Regions from separate parts of the Scopulibacillus cellulosilyticus genome, predicted to be linked through region 1. Evidence: riboswitches for the same ligand, from Rfam matches in the RefSeq annotation. Region 1 holds a riboswitch; the other holds the start of a gene.
The links. Region 1 has a riboswitch for lysine ahead of ACFQRG_RS02825 (amino acid permease). Riboswitches for the same ligand answer to the same signal wherever they lie in the genome.
Positions count from the first base shown of each region.

Region 2: it holds a riboswitch for lysine, as region 1 does, so the genes downstream of both, ACFQRG_RS12180 (aspartate kinase) here and ACFQRG_RS02825 (amino acid permease) in region 1, are expected to answer to the same signal.

Region 1 covers NZ_JBHTCO010000003.1:81,933-87,740, forward strand. The annotation lists gene ACFQRG_RS02815 (NAD(P)-dependent oxidoreductase) at 1-487, opposite strand, end outside; gene ACFQRG_RS02820 (amino acid permease) at 534-2,009, opposite strand; T-box leader at 2,118-2,339, opposite strand; gene ACFQRG_RS02825 (amino acid permease) at 2,424-3,884, opposite strand; lysine riboswitch at 4,038-4,223, opposite strand; gene ACFQRG_RS02830 (hypothetical protein) at 4,812-5,808, shown strand, end outside.
Region 2 covers NZ_JBHTCO010000014.1:185,500-191,307, forward strand. The annotation lists gene ACFQRG_RS12165 (electron transfer flavoprotein subunit alpha/FixB family protein) at 1-576, shown strand, start outside; gene trxA (thioredoxin) at 697-1,011, shown strand; gene uvrC (excinuclease ABC subunit UvrC) at 1,178-2,950, shown strand; lysine riboswitch at 3,011-3,190, shown strand; gene ACFQRG_RS12180 (aspartate kinase) at 3,377-4,609, shown strand; gene ACFQRG_RS12185 (YslB family protein) at 4,662-5,147, opposite strand; gene ACFQRG_RS12190 (succinate dehydrogenase cytochrome b558 subunit) at 5,375-5,808, shown strand, end outside.

The sequences.
Region 1 (5,808 bases):
CGCCAATCACTTTAAACATTGGCAGCATCTCATCAAAATCTGCTTTATCACCGCCAACCATAATAGATAATGTTCCTTGCTCTGCGCCGATGTCACCGCCGGAAACAGGTGCATCCAAGGCATGAATCCCTTTTTTCTTCGCTTCCTGATATATTTTCTCAGCAAGTTTCGGTGAAGAGGTTGTCATATCAATGACAAAGCTTCCCGGTTTTGCATGCGCTAAGACGCCATTATCAAAGTAAACTTCTTCAACATCTTTAGGATAGCCGACCATTGTGATCATAATATCAGATGCTTCTGTAACAGCCTGTACGGTATCAAACCACTCCGCGCCCTTGTCTACTAAGGACTTTGCCTTTTCTTTCGTGCGGTTATAGACATTCACATGAAAACCTGCCGATAATAGCTGGTTTGCCATACCTCTTCCCATCACACCTGTTCCGATAAAACCTATCTTTGTATGATGATTCAAAAAGATCCCCTCCATTTTCTATCATTAGATATATAAGGAACTTCTTTTCTTCATCTTGCCATTAAACATACTCATCTGGATCAATCTTACACTCTTTTAACGGAATCACTTTTGTTTTCTTAACTATTTTATAACCAAACCATAACACGAGAAAGAGCGGAATACCAAGATAAGCGACAACGAGGCTCATCCAATCTATATGGCTTCCAAGGAAGGCTTGGTAGTCTTGTGCAAGTATAACGATTAAACAGACAAGGAATCCAAATATCGGTCCAAAAGGATACCATTTTGCTCTGTATGGCAGATCTTTAACATTATATCCTTGAGCGACATAAGCCTTACGGAAACGATAATGGCTGACCGCAATACCAATCCAGAAAATAAATCCTGTAACCCCTGCGGCATTTAACAGCCAATTATAAATCGCGCCGTCTCCAAATATAGAAGCCAAGAAAGCAAGCGCCCCGACAATAGCTGTAGCTATTAACGACCAAACAGGTACGCCGCGTTTATTTAACTTTGCGAATATCTTCGGTGCCTGACCGTCTTTCGCCATCGCGTACAGCATACGGGTCGAAGCGTAAAGACTGGAGTTGCCGGCTGACAGTACCGCGGTTAAAATAACAGCGTTCATGACTGAAGCGGCAAAGGCAAGCCCTGCTTTCTTAAATACTAAAGTAAATGGACTGACCATAATATTTTGGCTCATTAAGCTATGAGTCGTATATGGAATGATCATGCCTATAACGAAAATCGCAAAAATATAAAAGAGCAGAATCCGCCAGAAGACGCTGCGAATCGCGCGCGGGATATTTTTTCTTGGATTTTCACTCTCTCCTGCCGCAACACCTACTATTTCTGTACCTTGGAAGGAAAATCCTGCCGCCAAGAAGATCGCAAATACAGCTGAAGCTCCCCCGTGGAACGGCGCATCACCGACAGTAAAATTCTTAAAGCCTGCGGCATGTCCATTCATAATACCAAAAATCATTAATAAACCAACAATAATAAATATAATAACGGTCGCTACTTTAATAAAAGCAAACCAGTATTCACCTTCACCATATCCTCTTACGGAAAGGTAATTGATAGCAAACATGATGACTAAAAATAATGCACTCCATAATAGAGACGGGCTGTGCGGAAACCAAAACTTCATAACGAGTGCAGCAGCAGACAATTCGGTAGCTAAAGTTATTGCCCAGCTGTACCAATAATTCCAGCCAAGCGCAAATCCGAGCGCCGGATCGATAAACCTCGTCGCATACGTGCTGAATGAGCCGCTCGTCGGCATAAATGCTGCCAATTCTCCTAAGCTTGTCATAATGAAATAAACCATAATACCGATAATAATATATGCTAATAACGCGCCTCCGGGACCTGCGGTGTGAATAGCTGTGCCGCTTCCGAGAAACAGTCCTGTACCAATTGAGCCGCCTAAAGAAATCATTGTCAGATGTCGGGCTTTCAACCCTCTCTTCAGGTCAGCCGAATGAGCGGATTGTGCGTTTATTGATTGCTTAGATTGTTTCGTCATACCTTTCACCCCTTTTCAAAAGCATTTATGATGTGTTTGAAAATATTTTGTAATTTTTCAATTATTATAATAACCTATAATAACTAAATAAAAAAGCCCGCCTCTTAATCAAGAGACGGACTTTTTCCGCGGTACCACTCTAATAGTTCTTCAATTGAAGAACCTCTTATATCTGATAACGGGATGCCCCGGCAAATTCTAGTAAACATCATGATGTCGTTCAAACAGCTTCTCGAAAGTGCGGTTCATTATTTTCTAGCGCCAGGCTTCCACCATTCCCCGGCTCGCTATTGCATCAAAAATAACTACTCTCTTTGTCATCGAATGATATTCTAAGTTGTTTAAGATATTTAAAAGTATAAAACAAATTACTTTTTTGTCAACTGATTATCAGATGTAAAATATCGCCATTACTTAGTCTATCTTCCTATCAAAGTCGCATTGCTTAAGGGGAATCACTTTTGTCTTTTTAATAAACTTATATCCGAGCCAAACTATTAAGAAGATCGGAATGCCAATATAGGACACAAATAACCCGTTCCAATCGATATGTCCGCCGAGAAAGGCACTATAATTCTGCCCGATAACAACAATCATACAGACGATAAATGCAAATATCGGACCAAACGGAAACCATTTTGCACGATACGGCAAATCATTGAGATCCCGCCCCTGGGCAACATAAGCTCTACGGAAACGATAATGGCAGACTGCAATGCCAAGCCAAGCGATAAATCCCGATAACCCGGAAATATTTAAGAGCCATGTATAAACAATACCGTCTCCGAAAATCGATGCAAGAAAAGCAAACGCACCAATTAAGGCCGTAATAATAAGCGCCCAAATCGGCACACCGCGTTTATTAACTTTTGTTAAAAAGCGGGGTGCTTTTCCCTCTTTGGCCAGTGCATAAAGCATACGTGTTGATGCATATAATCCAGAGTTACCGGAAGATAAAACAGCCGTTAAAATAACTGCGTTCATCACAGATGCCGCAAAAGCGAGTCCCGCCTTTTTAAAGACAAGCGTGAACGGACTGACCATAACACTTTCGCTTGCTAAGCTTTTATTTGTGTAAGGAATAATTAAACTAATCACTAAGATCGCTAATACGTAAAACAATAGAATGCGCCAAAAAACACTTTTCATCGCGCGGGGAACGGTTTTTTCAGGGTCATCACTTTCACCGGCGCTGACACCCAAAAGCTCGGTTCCTTGGAAAGAGAATCCAGCCGCTAAGAAAATGCCGAAAGTCGCAAGGATCCCGCCATGAAAAGGCGCATCTCCAATTGTAAAGTTTTTAAACCCTACTGTATTGCTGTGAAAGATACCCAGTATCATTAAAATACCGACAATAAGAAAGATGATAACCGTGGCAACTTTAATAAAGGCAAACCAATACTCAGACTCACCATAAGATTTTACGGATAAAAAATTAAGAAGAAAAATAATAACTAAAAACAAAGCACTCCAAAACAATGATGAGCTGTGAGGAAACCAAAATTTCATGACAAGTGTCGCTGCAGAAAGTTCAGCTGCAATCGTAATTGCCCAGTTAAACCAATAATTCCAGCCTAAAGCAAATCCGAAAGCCGGATCGACATACCTGGTAGCATAAGTGCTGAATGAACCGCTCGTCGGCATGTAAGCCGCAAGTTCCCCCAGACTGGTCATTAGAAAGAATACCATTATACCAATAATTAGATAAGCTGCAAGCGCCCCGCCTGGTCCGGCCGAATGAATCGACCCGCCGCTGGCTAGGAAAATACCGGTACCGAGCGCTCCGCCTAACGAAATCATCGTTAAGTGGCGCGACTTAAGGCCTCTCTTTAACTCATTTGAATTATTTTCAGGCTGATTGTCATCCATTATCATTATCAAATCTCCTTTTCCTTTTAGAGGATGTTCAAAAAGTCCGGGAAACATGTCCTCCCTTTTGAACTCACACTTTTAGAATGGGAAGGAGAAGGGTAAAAAAATACCGTCGAAAGAAGCTCTCGACGGCATTAAGAAGCCCTCATCATACCTTCCATCGATAGCTCAACACGCAAGGATTACTCACGTGACAGTTCTGCCCCTATTCGGAAACAGCCCCAGCCCGTCCAGTAAGAGAAACCTGAATGAACTTCGGCGATTTTTCCTTTCATGCAAACTCTTAAACTTCTCTTAGTCTCCTCTGCATTACTGATAAAAACCGCGACCTCTACCTCACCTAACTTAACTTATATGATGAGGATTTTGTGTCTATTCAATTAAAATTTCATTGTATATGACAATATTTAAATTGGCAATGGTATATGGTACGCTGGCAATAAAATAGTTCGATAGGCGGTTTTCAGCTGCTGCTTATTGACCTCTGTCTAATTTAACCAGTGATATATCCAGATTATTAATATAAGACTTTTTATATATAATAACATATGGCGATATGTTAATAAAAGAGATTTAGTAAAAAGGTTTATGTTTCCAAGAAAACAAGCTTGTAAGTTTGTTATGATGACAAGCGTTGTTAAGATAGAAATTACAAAACCTTGGTTTTATTATACCTAATTCAAAATAGTCTTCGAAAATCCTTTTATTTTCCCCAAATATGAAAATGATAAACCTTTTTAATTTAAAAAAATTAAAAACCATTCTATCAGTATTTTTTTACTTATTTAATATGCTCAGTTAAGTAGTCAATAGGGATTTCAAATTAAAGAAGAAAGACAAACCTTTTCTTTCTTGTAAGATATTCTAACATTAAAATATAATAAAGTTTAAAAAAGTCAAGGATTTAATCTTTTAAAAGGGGGACCTTTTGTGAATTTTGTTGAAATAGAATTTTTGTTTTTGGCTACAATGGCAATATTATATAGTCTTTTTTCAATTTTTGTAAGTCTCTTACTGTATATAAAAAAACAAATTGCCTTAAATAAATTTAATTTTAAGAGGAGTTTTTTTAATTGGATTGATGACTTTAAAAGTTCAATTAAAAGGGGTAGAGAGGTACTTAATGCAATTAAATTAAGCAATAAATATCGTAATAAAATTTTTAATAGTATTTTTGTACTTAGTACCTTATCTAAAACAAAATGGCGATTAGTCATTTATGGATTATCCTTTGGAACAGTAGTTTTCTTTGCCACTTTTGGGCTTTATTTAAATAGAATGCCCTTAGCTTTAAGAATATTAATTATTATAATGATTATTATTCTAGCTTATGGTTTTGGAGAATACATAAGTGCTCCATTTTTAAAAGTTTCAACTGTAAAGTCAAACAAATTCCCAAACAAAATTCATAAGATTTTTACTGTCATATTTTCAAACTATATAAAACTATGCCTTCTGGCTTTATTTTGTATTACTATTCTTGAAGTTAATATTGAAAATAACGGGGGTAATTTATTTTCTTTATTAATTACTGTAATCCTTACAACAATTTATTCTTGTTTATATTTAAAATTTGCAATTGATAGCACCAGGAATTGGTTATTTCATATAATAATCTTTTTATTTATGATCTGTTGGGTTTTCTTCATAATTGGGGTGGCTTTTGGTTCATATTATTTAGAACATAATGATGTTTTCAATATGTTCTCTTCGAAGGAAGTAATTTTACTAAACCATAACTTCAAATGGAAACATCTGTATTATATGATAAGCATGGGTTTAACACCTTTATTCTCTTTACAATCTAAATTTAATATACAGAATCCATTAACGTTAATTACTTTGCTAGAGTACTTATTAGGATATATATTTACAGCCATATTTGTAGGCTTTTTTGTATCATATTTCTCGACAAAATTTAATGAAA
Region 2 (5,808 bases), on a different contig from region 1:
GTATACGCAGGCAAGGCTTTTGAGAAAAAACAGATTAAAGACGGCATCGTTTTTGTAACGATTCGTCCAAATAATATTGATGCCTTAGAAAAAGACGAATCTAAAGAAGCTGTTGTAAATGCCTTTGATGTCGCCATTAAGGATCTGCGCACGATTGTTAAAGATATTGTGAAAAAGACAACTTCAGGCGTGGACTTATCAGAGGCTAAAATTATTATATCCGGCGGCAGGGGAGTGAAAAGCGAAGAAGGCTTTGAACCGCTGAAGGAATTAGCAGAAGTGCTTGGCGGAGCGGTCGGCGCTTCCCGAGGTGCCTGTGATGCCGGTTATTGCGACTATTCATTGCAAATCGGGCAAACCGGTAAAGTCGTCACACCTGACCTTTATATTGCCTGCGGTATTTCAGGTGCCATTCAGCATTTGGCCGGTATGTCAAACTCGAAAGTTATTGTCGCCATTAATAAAGACCCTGAAGCCAATATCTTCAATGTTGCGGATTATGGTATTGTCGGTGATCTTTTTGAGGTTGTTCCATTACTGACCAAACATTTTAAAGAGATTCTCCAGGAAGCCTAATTATTTTAGTTTTTAATTTCCTCATAATATTGAAGACCTATCAATGGCATAACTAAATAAGAGATGATATACTTCTTCATAAGAAAGGTATGTTATTGATAAAGGAGGAAATTTTAGGATATGGCAATACAAAATGTTACTGACCAAAACTTTTCTGAAGCAATTTCCAGCGGCTTAGTATTAGTCGACTTTTGGGCACCATGGTGCGGACCTTGTAAAATGATTGCACCAGTGCTTGAAGAAGTTGATTCAGAAATGAGCGACAAGGTACAAATTGTTAAGCTTAACGTTGATGATAATCAAAATACGGCAAGTGAATACGGAGTCATGAGCATTCCGACTCTTATCGTATTTAAAGACGGGGAAATCGTTGATAAAGTTGTTGGTTTTCAACCTAAAGAAGCTTTAATCAATGTTATCGAAAAGCATCAGTAAAACTTGCCGATTGGCAGTATAAAAGAAAAACATGAAGTCCTTCGGGGCTTCATGTTTTTAATTTATTTCTCGGGAAATGTTGAAAACTGGCGTGACGCATCCTAATATATATAAGTATGTGTATAAAAAATTCTAAGGTGACTATATAACAAAGGAATGAACGCCAATGTCTACCTTAAAAGAAAAGCTTGATTTACTTCCGGCTCAGCCTGGATGTTATTTAATGAAAAACCAGTACGGACAAATTATTTATGTAGGGAAAGCCAAAAATTTAAAAAATCGGGTCCGCTCTTATTTTACAGGATCTCATGATGCAAAAACTCAGAGGTTAGTCAGTGATATATGCGATTTTGAATATATTGTTGTGTCATCAGAGATTGAGTCCCTTATACTAGAAATGAATTTAATAAAAAAACATGAACCTAAATATAATGTCATGTTAAAGGATGATAAGAGCTATCCCTATATCAAGTTAACATCTGAGAAGCACCCGCGCTTGATTATTACGCGGAAAGTAAAAAAGAACAGCGGGAAATATTTTGGGCCTTACCCTAATGCGACAGCTGCTTCGGAAACAAAACGGCTGCTGGATCGTCTTTATCCGCTTAGAAAATGCCGGACACTGCCGGATAGAGTTTGTCTATATTATCATATCGGTCAATGTTTAGCCCCGTGTGTCAATGATATATCTGAAGAAACATATAAAGAAATGACAGATAATATCATCCGCTTTTTAAATGGCGGTCATCAAGATGTCAAACAGGATTTAGAAAAAAAGATGGCAAAGGCGGCTGAAGAACTTAATTTTGAGCATGCTAAAGAGCTTCGCGATCAAATACGTCATATTGAAACGATCATGGAAAAACAAAATGTGCTTTTTGGTGATTTACATGACAGGGATGTTTTTGGTTATGCGATTGATAAAGGCTGGATGTGTGTCCAAGTCTTTTTTATCAGACAAGGTAAACTCATTGAACGCGACGTTTCAATTTTTCCTTTTTATCAAGAACCTGAAGAGGATCTTTTAACATATATTGGCCAATTTTACTTGCATCAAAACCATTTAAAGCCTAAAGAGATACTCATTCCTCAATCCATTAATGATCAATTAGTCAATCAGATGCTTGAAGTTCCGGTTCATCAACCAAAAAGAGGGAAGAAAAAAGAACTTGTTGAAATGGCGGAAAAAAATGCAAAGATTGCCTTGAAAGAAAAATTCGCCTTAATTGAACGGGATGAATCACGGACGATAAGAGCGGTAGAGAATTTGGGCAAGCACCTGAATATTGAAACGCCAAGACGTATAGAAACCTTTGATAATTCGAATATACAAGGTGTCCATCCTGTATCAGCAATGGTTGTTTTTGAAGACGGCAAACCTAATAAAAAAGAATATCGTAAATATAATATCAAAACCGTTAAAGGTCCTGATGATGTCGCCACAATGCGTGAAGTTGTAAGAAGACGTTATTCAAGGGTCCTAAAAGAAAAATCGCCATTACCTGATCTCATTTTGATTGACGGGGGCAAAGGGCAAATGTCAGCGGCGATTGATGTTCTGGAAAATGAATTGGGCCTTACTATCCCTGTTTGCGGATTAGTAAAAGACGAAAAACACAGAACCTCTCAGCTTGTTATGGGTGAGACGCAAGAAATTATCCCTTTGGATCGGAATAGTCAAGAATTTTATTTGCTCCAACGTATTCAAGATGAAGTCCACCGGTTTGCTATCACTTTTCATCGGCAAATTCGGGACAAAAGTATGACAAAGTCTATTTTGGATGATATCCAGGGCATTGGACCTAAGAGAAAGCAAGCCCTGCTAAAACATTTTGGATCAATAAAAAAAATTCGTGAGGCAACTGTTGAAGATCTTATAAATTCAGGACTCCCATCGAATACCGCCAAAAAGGTTAAAGACTATTTAGATAAAAATTAAAAAATCAGTTGTTTACAAAAAGATTCTTTGCTATAATACAAACTAATTTCATAAGAAGCTTTTAGTGATAGAGGCGCGGGTCTCAAGAGTAGACTATCTAAGAATATTGAGATTTGATGATGATAGTTGAAAGGGTGGCTCGCCGAAGCAGAGAAGTGCTCAATCATTTTTTTGCTGGACCTGGATTGAATAAATGCAGGGCTGTCACACTTTTTAAGAGTGTGGAGTACTATCTCAGCATGTTGTAGGAATATCAGCAGCAGTGGGTAGCGCTCACTGCTGTTTTTTTATTGCTATCTATATTCAGAATAATCGATAGTATAAGGTCTGTGCGATCACCGCCGCTTGGCGGGTTAACGATAGCCGGGTTTTCTTTCCTATTCCATCAGCTGGGAACTTATAAAAAGAGAGAGGGGAGAAATCTTAATGACGCTAACTGTTATGAAATTTGGCGGAACATCAGTTGCAAATGTAGAAAAAATAAGGCGTGCTGCACATCGTATTGAGCAAAAGGCCGACTCGGGAGAACAGGTCATTGTTGTTGTTTCGGCAATGGGAAAAACAACCGACCACTTAGTTAATTTGGCAGGAGAAATTTCTAACCGCCCGAGCAAATGTGAACTTGACCTACTCCTTTCAACAGGGGAGCAAGTTACATCCTCTTTATTAGCCATGCTATTAAAGGAAGATGGATATGATGCAGTTGCATTGACAGGGTGGCAAGCCGGGTTTTACACGGATGATACTCATGGAAATGCAAGAATATTACAAATTGAAGAAAGCAAAATTTCCGAATATCTTGAGCAGCAAAAAATTGTAGTTGTGGCAGGGTTTCAAGGAGTGACCCAATCAGGACAGGTCACAACATTAGGCAGGGGAGGCTCAGATACATCAGCAGTTGCGCTTGCATCAGCATTTGCTGCTGATCTTTGTGAAATTTATACCGATGTTACCGGTGTTTTTACGGTTGATCCGAGATATGTAGAAACTGCAAGAAAGCTTGATGAAATTAGTTATGATGAAATGTTAGAAATGGCCTATTTAGGTGCAGGAGTCTTGCATCCAAGAGCCGTTGAATATGCAAAGAACGATAAAATTAAGCTGGTTGTAAGATCTTCATTTTCAAATGAGGAAGGGACTATGGTTAAGGAGTGTGTATCAATGGAAAACCAACGGGCTGTAAGAGGATTAGCTTTTGAAAAACATGTTACTAAGTTGACACTTTTAGATCTGCCAAATGACAAAGACACGCTGTCAAAGGTTTTTAATATTTTAGCCAATGCACAAATTAATGTTGATATTATTATTCAAAATGTTTTTAAAGATGAAGTGACAAACCTTTCTTTTACAATTGATGATAGTTCACTTGCGGATGCTTTAGACGTACTTAACCAAGCCAAAAGGATTCTTCGCTTTAGTGAAATTGATATTGAATCTAATTTAGCTAAAGTATCGATTATTGGATCTGGAATGACATCAAATCCTGGAGTAGCTGCGAAAATGTTTACCACATTAAATGACGATGGAATAAGAGTGAAAATGGTTAGTACTTCAGAAATTAAGGTTTCTACCATTGTAGATGAAAAAGACCTGTCGCTGTCGTTAAATATTTTGCATCAGGCTTTTGAACTGGAAGAAAAAGAAGTTATAGTAAATTGATAATAGGGGAATATAAAAAAATGAGGCTGTCGAATAGTTCGACAGTCCCGTTTTATACTTTATCATTTTTTTGTGAGCTGTTTATAGGTCTAATCATATCCTTAAAGTCCCACTTAACATGAAAGGTTACATGTTTTACCTTTGCGTTTCTTGGTTCAGCAAAGGCTTCTGCCACACAATTTAATTGCCTTTGGAGCTGTTCTGCAAGAAAACCGGCCTCCAGGGAAAATGAGGTATTCGGGTCATCTTTCATCCGGGCTTCAATCAGATCTGATGACAGGTGAAAAGTTATTTTATCTTTTTGCTGATCGGCGACAGTCAGTGTGCCCCAAGCCGCATATGTAAAGAAAGCAACGATGTCTTCTATGGTATCGAGAGGGTATTGGCGGGCCAGTTTTCTGCCGGACCAATAAAGAATTGGCGAAAGTTCTTCACCAAGCAATTCAGGCAACAGAGCATTTCTTAATAATTCGTAACCGAATGCAGAAATTGTCGCATCACCGTAATATTCGGGTTTAGGATATGTAATTTTTGTCATGTTGTATCTCCTCCATCCATTTTATTATAACGAGTAATCAAAAAAAGCTCTATGACAAATGTTCGAAAACGACATTCTTTATTGCCTTGACTGGTTATAGTGATGGGAGTACAATGAACTTGTTACATTTACCAAACTTTTTGTTTGAGGTTGCAGATTCCCGCCATATGGCAAAAAACAACCAAATTCGACAAACTGTCCAAATCATAGGAAAAGGGGGAAAATTAATGGCACAACGGGATTTTGTTAGCCGCAGGCTACACTCATTTTTAGGACTCGTTCCAATTGGATTGTTCCTAGTTGTACACTTGACGGTCAATTACTTTGCAACAAGAGGGCCGGAATCATTTAACAAGGCAGCCGGATTTATGGAAAGCTTGCCGTATTTACTTTTCTTGGAAATCGTTTTCATCTATCTGCCAATTATATTCCATGCGATCTATGGTGTTTATATTGCTTTTCAAGCAAAAACCAACGTTAATCGCTATGGATTTTTCCGTAACTGGATGTTCTTTCTGCAACGCTGGTCCGGAATTTTCTTAGTTATTTTTCTTGCATGGCACATTTGGGAAACGAGAATTGCAATGGCTTTAGGAACAACACTTAACTATGATATGATGGCTAATATTTTGGCTAATAAAGGCATGTTAGTCTTCTATAT